3 regions of the Streptomyces sp. BB1-1-1 genome follow, and region 1 is predicted to be linked to each of the others. Evidence: riboswitches for the same ligand, from Rfam matches in the RefSeq annotation. Region 1 holds a riboswitch; each other region holds the start of a gene.

The links. A riboswitch is a leader RNA that binds a small molecule or an ion and turns the genes downstream of it on or off. The one in region 1 is predicted to bind thiamine pyrophosphate.
Region 2: it holds a riboswitch for thiamine pyrophosphate, as region 1 does, so the genes downstream of both, RI578_RS11325 (thiamine ABC transporter substrate-binding protein) here and thiC (phosphomethylpyrimidine synthase ThiC) in region 1, are expected to answer to the same signal.
Region 3: it holds a riboswitch for thiamine pyrophosphate, as region 1 does, so the genes downstream of both, thiO (glycine oxidase ThiO) here and thiC (phosphomethylpyrimidine synthase ThiC) in region 1, are expected to answer to the same signal.

Annotation. Positions count from the first base shown of each region.
Region 1 covers NZ_CP134203.1:4,465,074-4,468,341, reverse strand. Annotated here, with positions in the region: gene thiC (phosphomethylpyrimidine synthase ThiC) at 1-1,322, opposite strand, end outside; TPP riboswitch at 1,315-1,504, opposite strand; gene RI578_RS20545 (YibE/F family protein) at 1,576-3,084, shown strand; gene RI578_RS20540 (SsgA family sporulation/cell division regulator) at 3,145-3,268, opposite strand, start outside.
Region 2 covers NZ_CP134203.1:2,475,236-2,478,503, forward strand. Annotated here, with positions in the region: gene RI578_RS11320 (iron ABC transporter permease) at 1-619, opposite strand, end outside; gene RI578_RS11325 (thiamine ABC transporter substrate-binding protein) at 664-1,752, opposite strand; TPP riboswitch at 1,831-1,936, opposite strand; gene rlmN (23S rRNA (adenine(2503)-C(2))-methyltransferase RlmN) at 2,003-3,109, opposite strand.
Region 3 covers NZ_CP134203.1:6,291,019-6,294,286, forward strand. Annotated here, with positions in the region: gene thiS (sulfur carrier protein ThiS) at 1-139, opposite strand, end outside; gene thiO (glycine oxidase ThiO) at 136-1,368, opposite strand; TPP riboswitch at 1,366-1,477, opposite strand; gene RI578_RS28800 (hypothetical protein) at 1,530-1,880, shown strand; gene RI578_RS28805 (FAD-dependent oxidoreductase) at 1,990-3,204, shown strand.

The DNA.
Region 1 (3,268 bases):
ATGTGGTCGTACGCCGGCGCGACGTCCGTCGTCAGCGGGCCGAGCGTATAGAACGGAGCTTCATCGCAGATCTCCTGCTGAAGGTCGATGTTCTCCTTGATCTTGTGCATCGGGACATGGCCCGGGCCCTCGATCATGGTCTGTACGTTGAAACGCTTGGCGATCGAGTTGAGTTCCCCGAGCGTGCGCAACTCCGCGAACTGCGCCTCGTCGTTGGCGTCCGCGATCGAGCCCGGCCGCAGGCCGTCGCCGAGGGAGTACGTGACGTCGTAGGCGGCGAGGATCTCGCAGAGCTCCTCGAAGTTGTCGTAGAGGAACGACTCCTTGTGGTGCGCCAGGCACCACGCCGCCATGATCGAGCCGCCGCGCGAGACGATGCCCGTCTTGCGGTTCGCGGTCAGCGGTACGTACGCCAGGCGCACGCCCGCGTGAACCGTCATGTAGTCCACGCCCTGCTCGGCCTGCTCGATGACGGTGTCCTTGTAGATCTCCCAGGTCAGCTCCTCGGCGCGGCCGTCGACCTTCTCCAGGGCCTGGTAGAGCGGCACGGTGCCGATGGGGACGGGGGAGTTGCGCAGCACCCACTCGCGGGTGGTGTGGATGTTGCGGCCGGTGGACAGGTCCATGACCGTGTCGGCACCCCACCGGGTCGCCCAGGTCATCTTGTCGACCTCCTCCTCGATGGAGGACGTGACCGCCGAGTTGCCGATGTTGGCGTTGACCTTCACCAGGAACCGCTTGCCGATGATCATCGGCTCGATCTCCGGGTGGTTGACGTTGGCGGGCAGCACGGCACGACCCGCCGCGATCTCCTCCCGGACCACTTCCGGCGAGACGTTCTCCCGGACGGCCACGTACTCCATCTCCGGCGTGATCTCGCCCCGGCGTGCGTACGCGAGCTGCGTGACCGCGTTGCCGTCCCTCCCCCGGCGCGGCTGACGCGGCCGTCCGGGGAAGACGGCGTCGAGGTTGCGCAGGCCGCCGCGCGGAGAGGTGTGCTTGATTCCGTCGTCCTCGGGACGGACGGGACGGCCCGCGTACTCCTCGGTGTCTCCTCGGGCGATGATCCAGTTCTCCCGCAGCGGCAGCAGCCCCCTGCGGACATCGGTGTCGACGAGCGGATCGGTGTACGGGCCCGACGTGTCGTACAGCGTGACCGACTGCCCGTTGGTGAGGTGCACCTGACGAACCGGCACGCGCAGGTCGGGGCGCGAACCCTCGACGTACGCCTTGTGCCAGCCGATGGACTTCCCGGCCTCCGCGGTCTCCTCCTGGGCGGAGTTCTGCGTGGAGGCAGGCGTGCGTGCGTCCTTGATGGTCATGAGACCTACTCCCTACGCCGGCATTACCCGGTAACAGGTTCGGCGGTCGACGCAGCGGCTTCCGTCTGTCGACGCTTCGTGGGATACATCACTCGGATTCGGTGACGTTTCCCGTGAAACATCGCTGGGACGGAGGTCAGCGCCCTCTCAGCCCGGTGCTCCGAGCTCCCGCGTGTACAAAGGTGCCCCCACGCTAGCGTCAATTCGGGCGCGGTGAACAGAGGGCCCCCCTGGTTCTTGCGATGATCGGTCGGTGACCACACCGCAGCATCCACCGTTTCCGCCGCACGAGCCCCGCCGCGGACCGGGCCCCGAGGACGGCAACGGCCACGGAGCCGGCCCCGCCCCCTCCGGCGCTCACGGCGCGGGCGGCGGCAGACACGACACGGGCGGCGGCCACGGCGATTCCGGCGGGCACGGCGGTCCGGGTGGGCACGGCGGTCCGGGTGGGCACGGGCACTCCCACAGTCACGGACCGGCGGCGCCCGTCTCCCGGCATCTGCGGAAGGTCATCGCCGCGGTCCTCATCCCGTTCGCCGCGGCGGTGCTGGTCGGGCTCGCGTTGCTGTGGCCGGGCGGTGCGCCGCCGCACGAACGCACCGGGGTCGGCTTCGACCGGCAGACGCAGGACGCCACCGTCACCAAGGTGGTCGAGCTGAGCTGTCAGTCCGTCAACGCCTCGGGCGTCCCCCCGACCGGCGACACCTCCACTGCCGAGGGCTCCTCCGCGGTGCAGCAGGCGCAGGGCGACTGCAAGCGGGCGACGATCCGCGTCGACACCGGCAAGCACAAGGGCCTCACGTTCACCGAGATCGTGCAGCCGGACCAGTCGCGGCAGCTGCACGAGGGCCAGAAGGTGGTGGTCGCCTACGAGCCCTCCGCACCGAAGGACCTGCAGTACTCGGTGACCGACATCAACCGCGGGCTGCCGCTGGCCCTGCTCGCCGGCATCTTCGCGCTCGCCGTCGTGGTCGTCGGAAGGCTGCGGGGCCTCATGGCCCTGATCTCGCTGGCCATCAGCTTCCTGCTGCTGAACTTCTTCATCCTGCCCGCGATCCTGCAGGGGTCGAACCCGCTGGCCGTGGCGGTAGTCGGGGCCAGCGCCATCATGCTGATCGCGCTGTATCTGTGCCACGGCCTGTCGGCCCGTACGTCCGTCGCGGTGCTCGGCACCCTGATCTCGCTGTTGCTGATCGGTGTGCTCGGATCGCTGTTCATCGACTGGGCCGCGCTCACCGGCAACACGGACGACAACACCGGCCTCATCCACGGCCTGTATCCGACGATCGACATGAGCGGCCTCCTGCTCGCCGGAGTCATCATCGGTTCGCTCGGTGTGCTCGACGACGTGACGGTCACCCAGACGTCGGCGGTCTGGGAACTGCACGAGGCCAACCCGACGATGGGCTGGCGGGGGCTGTACCGGGCGGGCATCCGGATCGGCCGCGACCACATCGCCTCGGTCGTCAACACGCTCGTCCTCGCCTACGCGGGCGCCGCGCTGCCCCTGCTGCTGCTGTTCTCGATCGCGCAGAGCGGGGTGGGGACGGTCGCCAACAGCGAGTTGGTGGCGGAGGAGATCGTGCGCACGCTGGTCGGCTCGATCGGCCTGGTGGCATCCGTTCCGGTCACCACGGCGCTCGCGGCCCTCGTCGTATCGGCCGACCGACCGACCGGCGCACCGGCGGCACAGGCCGCCGGGACGACGCCGGGTACCGGTGCGGCTCCCGTACGCGGGCGGGGCCGTCGGCGTAAGCGCTGACCCATCGGCAGCCGATCGCGGCGAAGCGTTACGCCACCGTCGTAGAGCTGCCGTAACGGTTCAGCCCGCGCTCTGCTCTTCCGCCAGGATGCGGTCCAGGGCATCGTCGAGGTGGGCGTCGAAGTCGGCGAGCGCCCCCTCCTGCCCCAGCGGCACCAGCTTGTCGGTCCGGTCGAGGAACGCC
Region 2 (3,268 bases), 2.0 Mb from region 1:
CGGGTCCGCCGAGGATCTGGACGACGCCGAAGGAGGTGAAGGTGAACAGGAACACCATCAGCGCGGCGGCGGCCACGGCGGGCGCGAGCGCGGGCAGCGTCACCTGCCGCCAGGCCTTCAGCCGCGAGGCGCCGAGCATCCGCGCGGCCTCCTCCTGCCGCGGGTCGAGCTGCGACCAGAGGCCGCCGACGGTGCGTACGACGACGGCGTAGTTGAAGAAGACGTGCGCGAGCAGGATCGCCCACACGGTGGTGTCCAGCCGTACGCCCCACAGCTCGTCGAGCAGCCCGCCGCGTCCGACCAGCGCCAGGAACGCCGTACCGACGACGACCGTCGGCAGCACGAACGGCACGGTCACCACGGCCCGCAGAACCTGCTTGCCGGGGAAGTCGAACCGGGCGAAGACGTACGCGCCGGGCAGTGCGACGAGCAGGGTGAGCGCGGTGGAGGCCAGCGCCTGCCAGGTGGTGAACCACAGCACCTGCTGTACGTCGGACTGGGCGAGCACGTCCCCGATCCGCCCGAACCGCCAGGATCCGTCGATCTCCAGTCCGCGCGCGACGATCGCGGCGACCGGGTAGGCGAAGAACACCGCGAAGAACGCGACGGGCACGGCCATCAGGGCCAGCCGCGCCGCGCTCCCGCGCGAAGTCCTGGCCTTGCCTACTTCAGTACGAGTGAGGTCCACGACTTGACCCACTGGTCGCGATTGCCGGCGATCTTCGCCGGGTCCATGGTCTGCGGGTCCTCGGCCTGCGGCCCGAACTTCCGGAACGCCTCGGGGATCCGCGCGCCCTCCCGCACCGGATAGACGAACATGTTCAGCGGCATGTCCTCCTGGAACTCCTTGCCGATGAGGAAGTCGAGGAGTGCCTTGCCGCCCTCGGTGTTCTCGGCGTTGCCCAGCAGGCCCGCGTACTCGACCTGACGGAAGCAGGTGCCGGTGGCGACGCCCGTCGGCGCGGTGTCGGGCTGCGGGTCGGCGTAGATCACCTCGGCGGGCGGGGACGAGGCGTAGGAGACGACGAGCGGGCGGTCGCCCTTGGCCTTCTTGCCGCCGGACGAACCGGAGAACTCCTCGTTGTACGCCTGCTCCCAGCCGTCGACGACCTTGACGCCGTTCGCCTTCAGCTTCTTCCAGTAGTCCTGCCAGCCGTCGTCCCCGTACTCGGCGGCGGTGCCGAGCAGGAAGCCGAGACCGGGCGAGGAGGTGCCCGCGTTCTCGGTGACGAGCAGGTCCTTGTACTCGGGCTTGATCAGGTCGTCGAAGGAGTCCGGCGGGGTCAGCTTGTGCTTGCTGAAGTACGCCTTGTCGTAGTTGACACAGATGTCGCCGGTGGTGACGGGCGTGACCCGGTGCTTATCCTGGTCGGCCCGGTACTCGGGGCGGATACGGTCGGAGCCCTTCGCCTCGTACGGCTGGAACAGCCCGTTGTCGAGCGCGCGGGACAGCAGCGTGTTGTCGACGCCGAAGAAGACGTCGCCCTGGGGGTTGTCCTTGGTGAGGATGGCCTTGTTGACGGCCTGCCCGGCGTCGCCGTCCTCCAGCACCCGGACCTTGTAGCCGGAGCTCTTCTCGAAGGCGGCGATGACGTCCTTCGAGGCGGCCCACGAGTTGTGGCTGACGAGGGTCACGGTCTTGGAGTCGCCGGAGCCCTGGCTGCCGCCGTCGGACGACGATCCGCAGGCGGCCAGGCCGCCGACCATGCCGAGCCCGACGGCAAGGACGGTGGCCCTCTTGGTGATGCTCACTGAATTCCTCCTGGGTGACCAGGAGAAGACGCGGCCCCGCCCGGAACCCTGGCGAGGGTCCCGGGCAGGGCGCAACAGCTCGAGTGGTGACCGATCTCCCTACCCAGAATGACCTGGGCCAGGTTCGGAGGGTCTGCGGCCGGTGCCGCACTCTCAGCGCTGTGGCGCTCCCCTGTCGGAATATGAAGATGTGGTTCCGGACGTACTTCCGTATGAAGTTGTCGTACGACGGTGTACGACGCCGGTCAGGTTACCGCTCGCTCGCGGCGAGCTGACCACACGCCCCGTCGATCTCCTGACCACGGGTGTCCCGGATCGTCACCGGCACACCGTGCGCCGCGATCGCCTCGACGAACGCCTTCTCGTCCTCGGGCCGTGAAGCGGTCCACTTCGAGCCGGGCGTGGGGTTGAGCGGGATGAGGTTGACGTGCACGGGCCTGCCCTTGAGCATCCGCCCGAGCCGGTCGCCGCGCCAGGCCTGGTCGTTGATGTCCCGGATCAGCGCGTACTCGATCGACAGCCGCCGGCCCGACCGCTCCGCGTACTCGAACCCGGCGTCCAGCACCTCACGCACCTTCCAGCGCGTGTTGACCGGGACGAGGGTGTCGCGCAGCTCGTCGTCGGGGGCGTGCAGCGAGATGGCGAGGCGGCACTTGAAGCCCTCGTCGGCGAAACGGTGGATCGCCGGCACGAGGCCGACCGTGGAGACGGTGATGCCGCGCTGGGAGAGCCCCAGTCCGTCGGGCTCGGGGTCGGTGAGGCGGCGGATGGAGCCGACGACGCGGTTGTAGTTGGCGAGGGGCTCGCCCATGCCCATGAACACGATGTTGCTCAGCCGGGCCGGTCCTCCGGGGACCTCACCGTCCCGCAGGGCGCGCATCCCGTCCACGATCTGGTGCACGATCTCGGCGGTGGACAGATTCCGGTCCAGACCCGCCTGCCCCGTGGCACAGAACGGGCAGTTCATACCGCAGCCCGCCTGGGAGCTGATGCACATGGTCACCCGGTCCGGGTAGCGCATGAGGACGGACTCGACGAGCGTCCCGTCGAACAGCTTCCACAGCGTCTTGCGGGTGGTGCCCTGGTCGGTCGACAGGTGCCGCACCACCGACATCAGCTCGGGCAGCAGCGCCTCCCGGAGCCCCTGGCGCGAGCCGGCGGGGATGTCGGTCCACTGCTCGGGGTCGTGCGCGTACCGCGCGAAGTAGTGCTGCGAGAGCTGCTTCGCACGGAACGGCTTCTCGCCGATCGCGGCGACGGCCTCCTTGCGCTCGGCGGGCGTGAGGTCGGCGAGGTGCCGCGGCGGCTTCTTGGCTGCGCGGGGGGCGACGAATGTGAGTTCTCCGGGCTTAGGCATGACTCAACCAGTGTCGCAGATCGACTTGGGTGGCCTGCCTGCGGGAGACCAGGCCCGGCGTGACCGAGCGCCGGCAGATCCCGCGGCGCCGCATCGCCGCTTGACCTGGACCAAACTTGAGCTTTTAGGCTCCGTTCAAGACCGCGGGAACGATCCGCA
Region 3 (3,268 bases), 1.8 Mb from region 1:
GCCACTGCGCGCGCGGGACGACGGTTTCGTTCAGGGCGGCGGCCACACCGGACGGCGCCGCGGTGAGCGTGCCCACCAGGGCGTCCAGGGCCGTGCCGGGAGCCACCTGGCGCGGCTCGCCGTTGACGGAGATGTTCATGCGGGCTGCTCCGAGAGTCGCTGGAGTGCGGGAGCGGCGCCGAAGCGCCGGGGGGTGAAGGGGCGGGCCTCGGCCGGCAGCTCCCCGGTGGTCAGGGCGTGTGCCATGGCGTCGCCGGTGACCGGGGTGAGCAGGACGCCGTTGCGGAAGTGCCCGGTGGCCAGCAGCAGGCCCGCCAGCCCGGTCGGGCCGAGCAGCGGGGCGTTGTCCGGGGACCCGGGACGCAGACCCGCCCGGGTCTCCGCCAGCGGCAGCTCGGTGATGCCGGGGACCAGCTCGTGGGCGTCGCGCAGCAACTCGTAGACGCCGCCCGCGGTCACCGTCGTGTCCCAGCCCAGCTCCTCGCTGGTGGCGCCGACGACCAGCTCGCCGCTCTCCCGGGGCACCAGGTAGAGGGGGTTGCCGCGCACCACGGCACGCACCGTCCGGCTCAGCAGCGGCCCGTGCGCCCGCGGCATCGTCAGCCGCAGCACCTGCCCCTTCACGGGCCGCACCGGCGGCAGCACGTCCTCCGGGACGCCCGTGAACCGTCCGCTCAGGCTGCCCCCGGCCAGCACCACCTGCCCGGCCTCCAGCGCGGTGCCGTCGGCCGTGACGACACCCGTCGCCCGCTCGCCGCCGCGCCCGACGGTGAGCCGGTCGGCCCACACCCGGTGGAAGACGACGCCCGCGCGCTCGCAGGCGGCCACCAGCGCGTCGGCGAGGCGCCGGGGGTCGATCTGATGGTCGCCGTCCACCCGCAGGCCCCCGCGCACACCCGGCGCGAGCATCGGCTCCAGGCGCCGGCACTCGCGCCCCGACAGCCACTCGGAGTCCAGGCCCGAGCGCTGCTGGAGCGCGTGCAGTTCCCGCAGGTGGGCCCGGTCGTCGGCGTCCAGCGCGACGGCGAGGGTGCCGCACCGGCGGTAACCGAGGTCGTGGCCGGTGAGGTCGGCCAGCTCGGCCGCGAACTCCGGGTAGCGGCGGGCCGAGGCGAGGTTCAGCGCGAGCAGCGTCTGCTCGCCGTAGTGCAGCTCCGTCACGGCGGCCAGCATCCCGGCGGCCACCTGGGCGGCCCCACCGCCCGGCTCGGGGTCCACGAGGGCCGTGGCGAGCCCGCGCTGCGCGGACCGCCAGGCGGTGACCAGGCCGATGATCCCGCCGCCGACGACGAGGACGTCCGGCGTACGCGACGACGCGGCCCTCGCGGCAACTCCGGACACGGAAGCAGAAGTCGGTGGTGACGACATGGGCGTCCAGCCCCTCCCTTCGCCGGCATGACCCGGATCAGGTTCGTACGGTCGGAGGCCGCCAGCCTCCCTCTCAGCCCGGTGCGTCCGGGCTCCCGCGAGTGCTTTACGTTGGCCACCCTAGCCCGCAGCGCATCGCACTTGTAAGGGAGCCTCCGCCCGTGGCGCGTTCACTCGACGGTCTCGTTCTCGCCCCCGTCGCCGACCAGGCGCCCGGCCAGGTGGGTACGCGCACCCGCTTCACCTACCACGAGCAGGACGGCGCCGTATGGGCCGAGTACGCGGGCGGTGACGTCGTCCGCGGACGTCTGGTGGGCACCAGGGAGGGCGACCGCCTCGACTTCCGGTACGTGCAGCTCAAGACCGACGGAAGCACGTCGTCGGGACACTGCGTGTCGACCGTCGCCGAGCTGCCGGACGGGCGGGTGCGCCTGGACGAGACCTGGGAGTGGGAGTCGCGGCGGGGCAGCGGGACGAGCGTTGTGGAGCAGGTCACCGCGCACGAGCACTGACTGACGAATCGTCGGTGTCTAAGGTGATCAGGTGAGCGAGCAGACGCAGGAGCAGACCCGGGAACGGGGAGCGGACGCGGAGCGCCGCGTGGTCGTGGTGGGCGCCGGCATGGCGGGCGTGCAGACCGCGGTCGCCCTGCGGGAGCAGGGCTTCACCGGCACCGTGACCCTGATCGGCGCGGAGCCGCACCAGCCCTACGACCGTCCCCCGCTGTCCAAGGCCGTCCTGCTCGGCACGGCCGAGGGCTCCGCCTTCGACGTCGACTTCGAGGCACTCGGCATCACCCTGCGGCTCGGCTGCGAGGCCCTGGGCGTCCGCCCCCGCGCGCACGTCCTGGACACCTCCGACGGACCCGTGCCGTACGACCTCCTCGTCCTCGCGACCGGCGCCGAACCGATCCGGCTGCCCGGCGCGGAGGGCGTGCCCGGAGTGCACCTGCTGCGCACCCTGGACGACGCCGAACGACTGCGGCCGGTGCTCGCCCGGCAGCACGACATCGTGGTCGTCGGCGCGGGCTGGATCGGCGCCGAGTTCGCCACCGCCGCGCGCGAGGCGGGCTGCGCGGTGACCGTCGTGGAGGCCGCCGACCGGCCCCTCGCCGGTGCGCTGCCCGCCGAGGTCGCCGCGCCGATGACCGGCTGGTACGCCGACTCGGGCGCCGTACTGCGCACCCACGCGCGCGTGGAGCGCGTCGAGACGGGCGGTCCCGGGGGGCCCGGCGGACCCGGGGAGCCCGGCCACGTCGTCGTCCTCGACGACGGATCGCGGCTGCCCGCCGGCGCGGTCGTCGTCGGCATCGGAGCCCGGCCCGCCACCGCCTGGCTCGCCGGCTCCGGCATCGACCTCGGCGCGCACGGCGACGTCCTGGCCGACGACCGCCTGCGCACCTCCGTCCCGGACGTCTACGCGGTCGGCGACTGCGCGTCCTTCCCGTCCGGCCGCTACGGCGAGCGGCTGCTGGTGCACCACTGGGACAACGCCCTCCAGGGCCCGCGCACGGTCGCCGCCAACATCATCGGCGCCGCCGTCGGCGAGGCCCCGGTGGCCTACGACCCGGTGCCGTACTTCTGGTCCGAGCAGTTCGGCCGCTTCGTCCAGTACGCCGGTCATCACACGGCCGCCGACACCGCCCTGTGGCGCGGCGACCCCTCGGGACCCGCCTGGACGGTCTGCTGGCTGCGCCAGGACCGCCTGGTCGCCCTGCTGGCGGTGGGCCGCCCCCGGGACCTGGCCCAGGGCAAACGCGTGATCCAGGCGGGCACGACGATGGACCCGCGGCTGCTGGCCGACCCGGCGAGGCCGCTCAAGGCGGCGACGGTGTAGCCCTCCGCCCGGGTGCGGCGGCCCGGGTCGGACGGGTCTGGTTTCCGACTGTCAGTGCCAGATG